Regions from separate parts of the Pseudoramibacter faecis genome, predicted to be linked through region 1. Evidence: predicted binding sites of a transcription regulator. Region 1 holds the regulator's gene; the other holds the start of a gene.
What was found. The regulator Rex, encoded in region 1, represses fermentation and respiration genes when NADH is low (regulators of the CRP and FNR family bind a similar motif). The targets are predictions, from matches to a motif close to ATTGTTAANNNNTTAACAAT.
Positions count from the first base shown of each region.

Region 2: the regulator Rex is predicted to act here: its motif matches at 1,436-1,455, upstream of V3C63_RS06470 (acetyl-CoA C-acetyltransferase).

Region 1 is NZ_JAYFFI010000009.1:52,615-59,925, reverse strand. It holds gene V3C63_RS07470 (V-type ATP synthase subunit D) at 1-171, shown strand, start outside; gene V3C63_RS07465 (GIY-YIG nuclease family protein) at 260-541, shown strand; gene V3C63_RS07460 (Mrp/NBP35 family ATP-binding protein) at 597-1,400, shown strand; gene V3C63_RS07455 (hypothetical protein) at 1,507-1,707, opposite strand; gene abc-f (ribosomal protection-like ABC-F family protein) at 1,807-3,729, opposite strand; gene V3C63_RS07445 (redox-sensing transcriptional repressor Rex) at 3,906-4,535, shown strand; gene V3C63_RS07440 (hypothetical protein) at 4,651-5,061, shown strand; gene mnmL (tRNA modification radical SAM protein MnmL/YtqA) at 5,156-6,163, shown strand; gene V3C63_RS07430 (GTP pyrophosphokinase) at 6,178-7,020, shown strand; gene V3C63_RS07425 (Uma2 family endonuclease) at 7,052-7,311, shown strand, end outside.
Region 2 is NZ_JAYFFI010000007.1:4,651-11,961, reverse strand. It holds gene V3C63_RS06475 (enoyl-CoA hydratase-related protein) at 1-158, opposite strand, end outside; gene V3C63_RS06470 (acetyl-CoA C-acetyltransferase) at 188-1,372, opposite strand; gene V3C63_RS06465 (hypothetical protein) at 1,552-1,713, opposite strand; gene accB (acetyl-CoA carboxylase biotin carboxyl carrier protein) at 2,093-2,542, shown strand; gene accC (acetyl-CoA carboxylase biotin carboxylase subunit) at 2,546-3,940, shown strand; gene accD (acetyl-CoA carboxylase, carboxyltransferase subunit beta) at 3,937-4,806, shown strand; gene V3C63_RS06445 (acetyl-CoA carboxylase carboxyltransferase subunit alpha) at 4,820-5,815, shown strand; gene V3C63_RS06440 (beta-ketoacyl-ACP synthase 3) at 5,812-6,768, shown strand; gene V3C63_RS06435 (nitronate monooxygenase) at 6,834-7,311, shown strand, end outside.

The sequences.
Region 1 (7,311 bases):
TGCAATATGTTAACCGATGAAATCGAAAAAACGCGGCGACGGGTGAACGCGTTGGAACACGTGATGATTCCGGAAATGCAGGCATCCATTAAATACATTGTGATGCGTTTGGAAGAAAATGAACGCAGCACGACCACGCGCCTGATGAAAGTGAAAGAAATGATGGCTTAGATGACGGAAACAGGCAGTCTTAACCGACTGCTTGTTTTATGTTGGCCTTGCCAACGGAAAGGCATCCGGCCATGAAATTAAACTTGTGATGAATATGGGAAAATATTATGTTTATATGCTTCAATGTGCAGATGGTTCTTTTTATACCGGATACACGAACGATTTAACTAAACGCATTAAAATCCATAATGCCGGCAGAGGGGCGAAATACACGCGCGTGCGACGACCAGTGCAATTGGTGTATTCAGAATCGTATGCTGATAAGCAAAAAGCGATGAGCCGCGAGGCCCTCATTAAGAAAAGACTGACGCATCAAGAAAAAGTCTTTTTAATTAAGCACGGTTATTCGCCGAAGTTAAGTCCATCGTGAAAATGGGACAGCTTTATGTTATAGTAATAGCAAAAGATAAATAGAAGAGGTAAAAATGAGCGAAACAGAAAAGAAAATACCCAAACGACCGGAACCGAATTTCAAAGCAGAAGCCAATCCACTGAGCTCTGTCAAAAAGATCATTGGCGTTGTCAGCGGTAAGGGGGGCGTTGGGAAAACAACAGTTACATCACAATTGGCGGTGGCCCTGCAGCGCGCCGGGTTAAAAGTGGGCATTATGGATGCAGATATCACCGGGCCTTCTATTCCCAAGGTCTTTGGCATCACAGAAAAGGCAAAGGGAACGGAGAATTATTTCTATCCGGTAACATCCAAAACAGGAATTGATTTGATGTCGATGAATCTTTTGCTTGAAAATGATACGGATCCGGTGATTTGGCGCGGGCCGGTGATCGCCGGCGCGGTCAAACAATTTTGGACAGATGTCGTATGGACGAATGAAGACGTGCTGCTGATCGATATGCCTCCGGGAACCGGGGATGTGCCGCTGACCATTTTTCAGTCGCTGCCCGTCGACGGCATTATCATAGTTACCTCGCCGCAGGATCTGGTTGCGATGATTGTTGAGAAAGCGATGAATATGGCCAAGATGATGGGCGTTTCTGTTTTGGGAGTAGTAGAAAATTATAGCTATCTGAGATGCCCGCATTGCGGCGAAAAGATTAATGTTTTTGGAGCCAGCGATTTGGCATCCATCGCAGAAGAAAAGGCGCTGGATATTTTAGGCGAATTGCCGATCGATTCTGAAGTGGCACGGTTAATGGATGCCGGCGACGTTGAAGCGATTGAAGATGTTGCTTTTTTAGACAGGGCAATTAAAAAGATTCGTTCGCTTTAAGCGCAATGGTGGCGAGAAGTTTTTTGGGTTGTTATAAAAGAGAAATAATGCAATCAAAAACCGCTGTTGGAAGTCCCAACAGCGGTTTTTGACTGGAATAAAATGGTTAATCGACATCGAAAGGGATCGCATCAAAAGTTTCAGCCATCTCTTTTGGATCGGCATCATAAATTTTTTGAATCAGCGGATTGATGATCAATTTGATGTATTCAGCATCCGGGGTGATTGGTTCCGGCTTGGCCGCATACAGGACATAGATCATTTCATTGCGGGTCGTGTGACGTACATCCTTAAAGAGAGTGTTCAAAACTTTTTTTCGTCATTATCTAAATTCAGCATAATTTTTCTCTTTCTTTTTTATTTGATGATATCAAGAAATCTTCCAGGCGACAATCGCGAAATCAGTTTATGCATTTTCTAAATCCAAGGCAAGATCCTCCCATTGGCTTAGTAATTGATTGGATTCTTTTTTTAAAACGTCGTAATCATGGGTGATTTGGGATGCTTGTTCGGTATCATTATAAAAATCGGGCTGACACATCAATGATTCGAGGTCGGCAATTTTGCCATCACAGGCCTCAATCTTTTTTTCAAGCGTTTTTAATAGATTCTTTTTTTGTCTTCGGTTTTGTTCAAGCGCCCTTGCAGCCTTGGCATTCTTGCGCTCAGCTGTTTTGGTTTTTTTGGATGCGCTGAAAGATTCCTTTTGCTGGACAGCCGACATTTGAGACAGATGCTGGTAATAATCATCGTAATTCCCTTCAAATAGGGTGGCACCCGCAGGAGAAAGTGCCAAAATTTTAGTGGCTATTCTATTGAGAAAGTATCGGTCGTGAGAGACGGCTAAAAGGGTGCCTTCGTAATCAGCAAGGGCATCTTCAAGGATTTCTTTGGTGGCCATGTCGATGTGGTTGGTCGGTTCGTCCAATAAAAGAAAATTGGCATCGGAAATCATCAGCATCGCCAGGCGCAGGCGTGCCATCTCGCCGCCGGATAAATCGGCAGTTGCTTTAAAAACACTGTCGCCGGTAAACAGAAAACGCGCGAGAATCCGACGAATTGCTCCATCAGATAGATGCGTGTCAACGGAACGAAGCGCATCGATGAGGGTCGCGGCACCGTAAGCATCGGAGTCTGCGGCTTCTTGACTGTAATAACCGGTCTGAACCTTTTGCCCGAAGAGCAGCCGTCCGCTGTCGGCAGGGAACTGGCGCATTAAGAGCTTAAGAAGGGTGGATTTGCCGACACCGTTAGGTCCGATGATACCGATTTTATCGCCGCGAAAGACTTCGAAAGACAGATCCTGAATGACCGTTTGCCGATCAAAAATTTTGACCAAATGGGAAACTTTGAGAACATCATCAGCGGAACGTACCGGCGGCTCAAAGCGTAATTTGATTTCGTGATCGTGCACTTCCTGAAAATAAGTCATTTTAGCAAGTTTTGTTTCCCGGCTTTTGGCACGCTTGATATTTTTAACGGAATGACGCGATCGCAATTGATCGATAATACCTTGCTGACGCGCCATTTCTTTGTTGTTGCGGGCAATAGCAGTCTGCCTTGCCCGATCATATTTGCGTTTTTTGACGAGAAAGTCTGAATAATTGCCTTCAAAAGACAAAAATTGATGATTAGTGATTTCGATGATGCGCGAGCAGACATGATTTAAAAAATAACGGTCATGGGAGATGATGATAAACGCATTCGGATACGATTTAAGATAGTTTTCGAGCCATGCGACGGTTTGCAAATCGAGATAATTGGTCGGTTCGTCGAGCATCAGCAAATCGGGTGTGGACAGAAGCAGAGCGCCGAGGGCGATGCGTGTTTTTTGACCGCCGCTGAAAGTATCAATGGATTTTTTTAAATCCGTTAGTTTAAAGCCAAGCCCGATTGTCACGCCGCGAATGCGACTAGGATATTCATAGCCACCCTTTTTAGCATAGGCTTCTTGAATTTTACTGAGCTTTTGCGCTAAGGTAGCCTGTTCATTGATAGATGCGCGATCAATGCGGTCCTGCAGGACCTGCATTTGATGTTCCATCTCCAAGAGTGTTGAAAAGTGTGATAGAAAAAAGGTATGCAGCGTCTGGCCGGCCTTAAATTGCGGATCCTGTCGAAGATAACCGATAGTAATGCCTTGCTTGAGATGAATGGTGCCGTTGTCTGGCAGTAAAGAGCAGGTGAGTAAATTAAAGAAAGTGGTCTTGCCGCTGCCGTTGCCGCCGATCAAACCGATTTTTTCTTTTTCTTGTACAGTGATAGATAAATCTTCAAAAATAGTGTGGCTGCCATAGCCAAAATTTAAATGTTGAATTGATAGTAACATGTTGAATCCTCTGATATTTGATGTTTCTCATGATAACAGAAAACGCGTCAATTTGTCATCTTTGATTGCTAAAAGATGCATCTTTATGACATAATAATGAATTGATTCTTTTTTCACAAATTGATATAATCACCTCAAAACGAGTATGCATAGATGACATATAGAGGAGAATAAGAATGCAGAGTTATGCAAAGAAAGTCTCGATGAGCGTGGTAAAGAGGCTTCCTAAATATTATCGTTACTTAAATGATTTAAGTGAGCGAGGTTTTGAAAAGATTTCATCGAAAGAGCTTGCTGATTTGATGGGGCTAACGGCATCTCAGATTCGTCAGGATTTGAATTCGTTTGGCGCTTACGGCCAACAAGGCTATGGCTATAAGGTAGAAGATTTAAAGAACGCCATTATAAAAATTTTAGGGATTGACCGACCGTATAATTGTGTAATTATCGGCGCGGGGAATTTAGGTCGGGCCATTTCACACTATGAAGGGTTTAAGAATCAAGGGATTCGCATTAAAGCCATGTTTGATATTGATCCCCAAAAAGTCGGCAAATCCCGTGACGGGATCCCGATTCTCCACATGGACCAATTGGAAGAATTCCTTGCCGGAAATAATATCAGCATTGCGATTCTCTGTGTACCGCGGACAATCGGTCAGGGGACGGCTAATCGAATTTGCAGGGCCGGCATTAAGGCCATTATGAACTTTGTACCATTAGATTTGGATGTGCCTAAAGGCGTGATGGTTGAAAATGTGAATATCACGGATAGCCTTTTTACACTAACTTATTTATTAAATGAATGATGACAGTGTGAGATACAGAGAATATAAAAATAACTAAAATTGATAAAAAAGGATTGTATATTATCGTTTTCACCGTTATAATTGAATTAACAACTTAGAAAGCAGGTGTCTACTAATGATTGAATTTGTTTACGGAGCAAAAGGAAGCGGTAAGACAAAGAGAATGATTGATATGGCCAATGGCGAAATCGAAAACGCGAAAGGTCAAGTTCTTTTTATTAACGATCGCGATAAATACAGAGTGACAGTTGATACGCAGATTCGTTTCGTTAATTCCGATGAATTTGCAATTAAAGGGGAAGCTGAACTTTATGGCTTCATTTGTGGCGTGATCGGTGGCAATTATGACATTGACACCATTTATATCGATAATGTGTTGAGAATTCTCGATGCCGATGGTCCGCAGGATATAGAAGGTTTGTTAAAGCGTTTAGACACGATTCAAAAAAAGCAGGAAATCAAATTCGTACTCAGCCTAAGTTGTGAAGAAACAGACATTCCGGAATGTGTTAAAAAGTTTTTATAATCTTACAAATAGATAATATGTCGGTAAGGCGCCGATTGTATGATGGTATACAATCGGCGTTTATCAGTTTTTCTAAAAAATCAGCGTTGTTAAAATGAAACAGAAGGATCTAAAAGATCAAAGTATAGCGACAACCCGCTTTTCAGATCAATTGACAGAGTTTCCCTATTACCCCTATTCCCAGTGGCTTAAAACACACTATGGAGAAAAAGTTTATAAAATTCCAATTAATGCAGCGGGAACGTGTCCCAATCGTGATGGTAAAATCGGGTATGGAGGCTGTATTTTTTGTGGTGCGTTTGGTGGCGGGAATGAAACACTGCGAGGATCAATCAATATTTCAGAACAGCTTGAGATCAATAAAGCTTATATTGGCAAGCGGTATCATGCTCGAAAATTTATTCCTTTTCTCCAAGATTTTTCGAACACCTATTTGCCCTTTGATCAATTCAAGAAAAATATCACGGCCTGTCTCGAAGATGATGTGGTGGGAATTGCTATTTCGACGCGGCCGGACTGTGTCACGAATCAACAAATTGATTGGTTGAAGGATTTTAAACAGCAACATCATATCGATATTGTTATTGAGCTAGGACTTCAGAGTGTCAATGCGCATTCCCTTCAAGAATTGAATCGGGGGCATGGGTTGGTTGACTATATTGATACCGCGCTTCGTATAAAATCAGCTGGGCTGCAGCTGTGTACACATATGATTTTGGATTTGCCCTGGGATGACGATCTGGACATCATTGAAGGTGCAAAACTCCTATCTGTAGTAAAAAATGATTTTGTTAAGTGCCATTCGCTTTATATCGAAAAGGGAACCGAGTTGGCAAAAATGATTGCCTTGAAAGAGGTGCATCTGTTATCCCTTGAAACGTATCTGCATCGAGCTAAATTATTTTTGGGTTATTTAGATCCTAAAATTGCACTGCAGCGAATTATTGGACGGGCACCAAAACGGGACTCGATCTTGACAAATTGGAATACGAGTTGGTGGAAGATTCGGGATCAGTTGGTGGATGAGATGGTTGAGGTTGGCTTAAAGCAAGGGGACTTCCTGAAGGCAGACCGGGAAAAATTGTCAGATTGTATGAATTGACGGGGAGATCAAAAATGAAAACACAAAATTGGCAAACGCTTCTGATTCCCTATCAACAAGCGGTTGATGAGCTCTTGCTGAAAATCAATCATTTACGGCAACAGAGTATGCAACTCGGAGAAAATTCACCCATTGAGACGGTGACCGGCCGGGTAAAGTCGATTTCGAGCATTCTTGAAAAGATCAATAAATACGACTACGATGTCGACGAAGTGGAAGATAAAATTCGAGACATTGCGGGTATTCGCATTATCTGCCAATTTATTGAGGATATTTATGAAGTGTCCAATATGTTTTTTGATCGAGACGGAAAAGATCTGAAAGTCGTTCAAATAAAAAATTATTTACGAGGGGAAGATCATTCTCTTTTCCAAAGTGGGCAAGGTCATCCCAAAGAAAGCGGTTATCAAAGTTATCACATGATCATCAGTTACCCGGTGATCAGTTCATTAGGGTATCGGGAAGTGTTTGTGGAAATTCAAATTCGGACATTGGCAATGAACTTTTGGTCAGTCATTGAGCATTCACTGAATTATAAATACAAAGGCCGCGTGCCCCGTGTGATTCGGGAACGCCTGACCAACACGGCAGGAACGGTTAACCGCTTGGATAATGAAATGGCAGTAATCCGAGATGAAATTTTATCAGCGCAAAAACTTTTTAAAATGAAATCCGGGACGGTTAATGATATACTGGATAATATCCTCAATTTGCGCAAGCTAAAGCAAGGGACTTTAGCTGACGCCTATGAACAAGAATTTCAAGTTATTTCTGCAAAGGAGGATCTCATTCAGCTCATCCTTTTAAAAAAGGAATTGGAGTCAGAAGTTGGCAGGATCAAAGGAGATGCCCTTTAAAACGGAAAAAGATAAAAGGAGATCTATGCGAATGAAAATAGAAAAAAAACAATCGCCGGAAACAACAGAGATTTTGAGTCGCCAGATGGATGAGCCGTTAATAGCTGACGAAGCGGAATCGGATGAAAAAATGCCAGCCGTGCAGGGAGAATTAATCAATGGTGTAGAATATGCTAAAAACACAGTTGATACAAATGCGAAGGCCATTGTCAAGTTCTTCCAATCCATTTTGGGACAATACCGTTTGAGTCATCGCCCCTTGGATACCATTGGTGATATGAACGGTGTTTT
Region 2 (7,311 bases), on a different contig from region 1:
CCGGTGATAATCAGGCAGCGAATGGCGTCATAATCGACCGCGTCCACCACGGCTTCCAGATCGTCCAGCACCTGAGAATTCAACGCGTTTAAAGCTTTTTCACGATCGATGGTAATAATCCCGATCAGATCTTTCGCTTCGTATTTAACAAAACTCATGATTCGCTTCTTTCCTGGTTAAAATGTGACTACTGCAGGTTTTCCCAAGCAGAGGCAACGCCCATGCCGCCGCCGACACAGAGGGAAGCCAAGCCCTTCTTAGAGCCTCTCTTCGCCATTTCATACATCAGGGAGACAACGATTCTCGCACCGGTGCAGCCTACCGGGTGACCCAGAGCAATCCCGGAACCATTAACGTTGCATTTATCCATCGGGACATTCAGATCGCGGATGCAGGCCAGCGCCTGAGCGGAGAACGCTTCGTTCAGTTCGATCAGATCCATATCGTCCATGGAAAGACCGGTGCGTTCCCAAAGTTTACGAACGGCGTAAATCGGACCTAAGCCCATGACTTCCGGTTCGCAGCCGGCGGAGGTGCCGCCGATCCATTTCATCAGCGGTTTCACACCGAGTTCTTCCGCTTTTTCTGCAGACATGATGACCAAAGCCGCAGCCCCGTCGTTGATCCCAGAAGCGTTAGCCGCAGTAATCACACCGTCTTTTTTGAAGGCCGGACGCAAGCCGCTGATGCCTTCCAAAGTCACGCCGCGGCGCGGATGTTCGTCGGTATCGAAGATGACTTCTTTTCTCTTTTGTTTGATGGTAACCGGGACAATTTCATCTTTGAATTTGCCGGCGTCAATGGCGGCCACAGCTCTTTCCTGAGACATCACGGCGATTTCATCGCATTCCTGACGGGTCAGGTTATATCTTTCAGCAATGTTTTCAGCTGTCATACCCATGTGGTAGTGGTTGAAAGTGTCTTCCAAGCCATCGCAAATCATGGTATCCAGGAATTCACCAGGTCCCATTCTGTAACCATAACGGCCATTCGGAACCACATAGGGTGCTCTGGTCATGTTTTCCATCCCGCCGACAACCAGGACATCGGCATCGCCGGCCATAATCATATCGGCAGCAAGATTGACGCACTTCATCCCGGAACCGCAAAGGTTATTCAGGGTCAAAGCCGGTTTTTCGACCGGAATGCCGGCGTAAACCGCTGCCTGACGCCCAACAGATTGCCCTTGGGCCGCCTGAAGAACACACCCCATCAGTACTTCATCGACATCTTCCGGCTTGATGCCCGCGCGTTTGATCGCTTCCTTGATAACCGTCGATCCCAATTCGACAACCGGTGTGTTCTTTAAAGAACCACCCATGGAACCAATCGCTGTACGGCAACCGCTAACAACAACAACTTCTTTAGCCATAAAATTTCCCTCCATCACTATTTTTGTGAATGCTAAAACCAATTAACAGGGCTGTGTTGATAACCTGTTAAATATATAACAATCATATCACATTTTTCTTTCTTGTCAAGAAGATAACAATATTATCCCTCTATCTGGATGATCCTTTAAGGATTTTTTCAAAATTGGTCGGACCAACTTCACGCACACATTCCTCCTTTTTCCATTTCGACATGCTTAGCATCATAATTTGAAATTTGAAGCGATTCAACAATACTGTGATAGTTTACATAATATTGTACTTTTATTTTATCATGTTTTTGCTGATTGTCTATCCGATTTTTGTTTTTTAAAGCGCTCAAGCGTTCCCCTATATTTCTCCGCGCTGTCGCTGCCTTTTTCTGCGCATATTGCTCTGAAACATAACACCATTAAAATAATTTTAAATTTTAATAGTTTTTTACCCTAAAACACGATATAATTTAGTTGTTTGATTTAATCAATTGCATATTGAATCACTAGGCAAGCTCTGCTGTCTTCGCTGGTGAAAATCATTTTTATATATTGCTTTCATTTTTCGTTCGCCAAAGGCATCATAAATTTATGAAAGGATTAAAATTGCTGCCGATAATTGCTGCTTGTGAAAATTTTTCACCAATGATATAATGACTAAAAATTTTTAGCTAAGCTTTTCTGTCAGAGTAACGTGATGAGAAAGTGCACCTACATTTCGGAGGTTCTATGGAGTTAAAGGATATTTTAAATTTGATTGATCGTTTTGAGCAAAGCGCATCGGTATCAATGACGATCAAACTGGGCGATGACGAATTGTCGCTCAAAAAGGCCGAAGCCTACGCGCCCAAAACTGAAACCATCGTCGCCGCACCCGTGGCAACGCCGGCCGCCCAAAGCGCAGTACCGGCCGACGATCAAACATCCACTCCCGCGCGGGGCGACACCATCAACGCGCCGCTGGTCGGCACTTTTTATCATGCCGCTTCTCCCGATGATCCGCCGTATGTCACCGTCGGCCAGTCAGTGAAAAAGAACGAAACCATCGGTCTTATCGAAGCGATGAAGATGATGAGCGAAGTGCCGGCTCCCTTTGACTGCGTGATCGAAGAGATCCTCGTGGATAACGGGCAACTCGCCGCCTACGACGAACCCCTGATGCGCGTCAGAAAGCTGTAATCCATGTTTCGAAGAGTTTTAATCGCCAACCGGGGGGAGATTGCCGTCCGCGTGATCCGTGCCTGCCGGGAAATGGAAATCGAAACCGTCGCGGTTTATTCCAGCGCCGACGCCGACGCCCTCCACGTGCAGCTGGCCACCCGCTCGGTTTGCATCGGCCCGCCTCAGGCCGGTCAAAGCTATCTCAATATGGATGCGATTTTGCAGGTGGCCATCGCCACCCGCTGCGACGCCATCCATCCGGGCTACGGCTTCCTGTCGGAAAACGACGTCTTCTCGGATCGCTGCACGGCGGAAGGGATCAAGTTTATCGGGCCCACCGGCGACGTTATCCGTCAGATGGGTAATAAATCGGCAGCCCGCAGCCTGATTCAGAAAAGCGGCGTACCGGTGGTGCCGGGCAGCGACGGCAATGTGGATGTTGAAACCGGTGCGGCCGTCGCGGCAAAAATCGGTTACCCCGTGCTCATCAAAGCCAGTGCCGGCGGCGGCGGCCGGGGCATGCGCCGGGTCGACAAGCCGGAGGATTTCGCCGCTCTCTTCGCCGAAGCCCAATCCGAAACCATGGCCAACTTCGGCGACGACAAAATGTACGTCGAAAAGCTCATCGTCAATCCCCACCACATCGAATTTCAGGTGATGGCCGACAGCAAAGGCAATGTCGTCCATTTTGACGAGCGCGAATGCTCCATTCAGCGCAAGAACCAAAAACTCATGGAAGAAAGCCCTTCTCATCTGCTGACGCCGGAAGTCCGCGCCGCCATGGGAGACGCCGCCGTGACGGCTGCCAAGGCCGCCGGCTACGAAGGCGCGGGTACCATCGAATTCGTGATGGACGATGACCTTCATTATTATTTCATCGAAATGAACACCCGAATTCAGGTGGAGCACCCCGTGACCGAAATGGTCTGCGACGTCGATTTGGTGCGCGAGCAGATTCGCGTGGCCGCCGGACTGACCCTTGCCTACAAACAAGCCGACATCCGCCAGCGGGGCTGGGCCATCGAATGCCGCATCAACGCCGAAGACCCGATGAACGGCTTCCGCCCTTCTCCGGGGAAGACAAACTTTCTGCACTTTCCCGGCGGCTGCGGCATTCGCGTCGAGTCTGCCCTTTATGCCGGCTACAGCCCCAGCCCTTTTTACGATAGTCTGGTCGCCAAAGTCGTCGCCCACGGGGCCAACCGGCTCGAGGCCATTCAGCGCATGCGCCGCGCCCTGGAGGAAATCGTCATCGACGGTTATCCCACTACGGTCGAGCTGTGCTATCTGATTCTGCACGATCCGATTTTTGTGCGCGGCAATTACAACACCGGCTTTCTCGAAAGCGAAATGGATGAATTGATGAAATGGAACCGCGTCGGTGCCGGACTCGATCCCATCGAGGTGAAGCAATGAGCAAGAATCCTTTTCAAAAACGCAAACAGGAAATCTTCAATTTAAAAGCGATGCGGGAACGCCGCAGCATCACTACGATGCCCGACGCCATCCCCGTTCAGCAGCAAACCACCCTCTGTCCTCAATGCGGTCACGCCCTGACCCTCGACGAATTGGAAAAGAATCTGCACGTGTGCCGCTGCGGTTATCATTTTCCCATCGGCTCCCACTATCGGCTCCAGCTCGTGCTCGACCCCGGCACCATCCGGGAGTTCGGCCGCGGCATCAAACCTTTTGACTGGCTGCACTTCCCCGGTTATCCGGATAAACTCAAGGTGCAGCGTCAAAAATCCGGCTCCACCGAGGCCGTTGCCACAGCCCAGGGCAAAATCGACGGCATCAGCGTCGTCGTCGCGGTGATGGATACTCGTTTCTTTATGGGAAGCATGGGCTCTGCCGTTGGCGAGCGCATCACCCAGGCCATCGAGTACGCCACGAAAAAGAAATGGCCGCTGATTCTCTTTTGCGCCAGCGGCGGCGCCCGCATGCAGGAGGGAATCATCTCGCTGATGCAGATGGCCAAAACTTCGGCGGCAATGGAGCGCTTTTCCCAAAAGGGCGGCCTGTCCATCGTCTGCCTCACCCACCCGACCACCGGCGGCGTCACGGCGAGCTTTGCCATGCTCGGCGACATCACCCTGGCGGAGCCCGGCGCCCTCATCGGCTTTGCCGGCCCCCGGGTGATCGAGCAGACCATCGGCGAACAACTGCCGGAAGGTTTTCAGCGCGCAGAATTTCAGCAGGAGCACGGTTTTGTGGATCAGATTGTTCCCCGGGATGTCATGCGCGACACGTTAAGCCGGCTGCTGGGATTACACAAGGCCTGAGGAGGGATCACGGTTGAAATCAACAAGCACAGATAAATCCAAAATCAACCTGCGGGAGCTGGAAAGCCGCATTGATCACCTCGATCAGCGCCTCGCCGATATCGGCGACCCCATCACGCCGGCTCAGGTCATTCAGCGCCGGCAATTTGAACGGGATCGCGCCGAACTGCTCCACCTCTGCGCTCATCCCGATCCCGCCGATCGGGTTTTCCTTGCGCGTCACGCCGGGCGTCCCGGCGTCGTGGACTACGTCGACCATCTGTTCACCGATTTTTTTGAACAGCGCGGCGACCGCCTCTTTCGAGAAGATCCAAGCATTTACGGCGGCATCGCCCGCTTTCACGGGCAACCGGTCACCGTCGTCGGCACCCGCAAGGGCAAAACCCTCGACGAGAACCTGGCCTGCCATTTCGGCATGCCTTGCCCCGAGGGCTATCGCAAGGCCCTGCGCCTGATGCGCCAGGCCGCCAAATTTAAGCGACCGATCATCACTTTCATCGACACGGCAGGAGCCTATCCCGGCAAGGAAGCCGAAGAAAACGGACAAGGCGAGGCCATCGCGCGCAACCTGGCCGTCATGAGCCGACTGCCGGTGCCCATCATCGCCGTCTTCACCGGTGAGGGTGGCAGCGGCGGTGCCCTGGCTCTCGGCGTGGGCAATCGCGTCATTATGCTTGAAAACGCCATCTACTCCATCCTGAGCCCCGAGGGCTTCGCCAGCATCCTGTGGAAGGATCCCGACCGCAGTGACGAGGCGTGCTCGGTAATGAAGCTCACCGCCCGGGATCTGAAGGACCTCAGGGTGGCCGACCGCATTATCCGCGAACCTTTGGGCGGCGCCCACCGCAACCCCGGCGCGGTTTATACCGCCCTCGACAGGATATTAGCCGAAGAACTGAAGGAACTAAATAAAATGAGCGCTTCGGAATTGATAAACAAGCGCTACGCCCGGTTCCGCGCCTACGGAGCAACGACGCCCAAAACGGCATCCAAGAAAGGAGACGCATGAACGGCATCAGCATCATTGCGACCGGCTCGGCCACCCCAGCGAAGGTGGTCACCAACGACGATATGGCCCGGTTGGTCGACACCAGCGACGAATGGATCGCCGAACGCACCGGCATCCGCCGCCGCCGCTTCATCTCCGGAGACGAAAGCACCACCAGCCTGTCCATCACGGCCGGCTGGCGTGCCCTTCAGGCATCGGGCATCCCGCCGGATCAAATCGGCGCCTGCGTCGTCGCCACCATCACCCCGGACACCATGACCCCGAGCACGGCCAATAAAGTCGCCGCGGCACTGGAACTGCCGGCAGACATTCCCAGCCTCGATATCGGCGCGGCCTGCACCGGGTTTATTTATGCCCTGCGCGTGGCCCAGGGACTCGTCACCGCCGACAGCGACCGGCCTTACGCCCTGGTGATCGGCGCGGAGTCGCTCTCGCGCTCCGCAGACATGACCGACCGCACTACCTATGTGCTCTTTGCCGACGGGGCCGGCGCGGCGGTCGTTAAAGCCGATCCCGACGCGGCTTTTCACAGCTGGCTCGGCGCCGAATACGCAGAGGCCATCGGCGTGCCCGGCGCAAGCAATCCCGACGGCCACATCACGATGGACGGCCGGCCGGTGTTTCGCTTCGCCGTGCGCATCATCCCGAGGATCATCCGTCATATGCTCGCCATGAGCGGTCAGACGCTGGACGATATCGACCAGGTGATCTGCCACCAGGCCAACAGCCGCATCATCAATCACGCGGTGAAAAAACTCAAGGCCGATCCCGCAAAGTTTTATCAGAACCTCGACCATTTCGGCAACACCAGCGGCGCGAGCATTCCGCTGGCGCTGGACGAATTGGTTCAAATAGGGCGCATTGAGCCCGGCGCGAGGCTGCTGCTCGCCGGCTTCGGCGGCGGCCTGACCTACGGCGGCACCGCCATCACCTACCGCGGTCCGGAAGGCTAACCGCCAAACCCTCGCTTTTCGCATCACGCATAGGATGCCCATCGACTGTACTTGAAAGGAATTTTATGGAACGAATCAATACGCTGCTGCACACGCGCTATCCCTTCATTCAAGGGGGCATGGCCAATATCGCCACCGGGCGCTTCGCCGCTGCCTCCTCCAATGCGGGAGGGCTCGGCCTCATCGCTTCCGGCGGCCTCGACGCCGAAACCATTCGCAAAGAAGTCCGGGAATGTCGCTCCCTCACGGATCATCCCTTCGGCCTGAATTTGATGCTCATGAACCCCGACGTGGACAACATTGCCCGCATGGCCATCGAGGAAAAGATCCCGGTGATCACCACCGGCGCCGGCAACCCCGGCAAATACATGGCTGATTGGAAAGCCGCCGGCATTCTGATCGTACCGGTGGTGGCCTCTGCCACCCTCGCCCGCCGCCTCGTCACCGAAGGCGCAGACGCCGTCGTCGCCGAAGGCACCGAAAGCGGCGGCCACGTCGGCGACATCACCACGATGGCCCTGGTGCCCCAGGTGGCTGACGCGG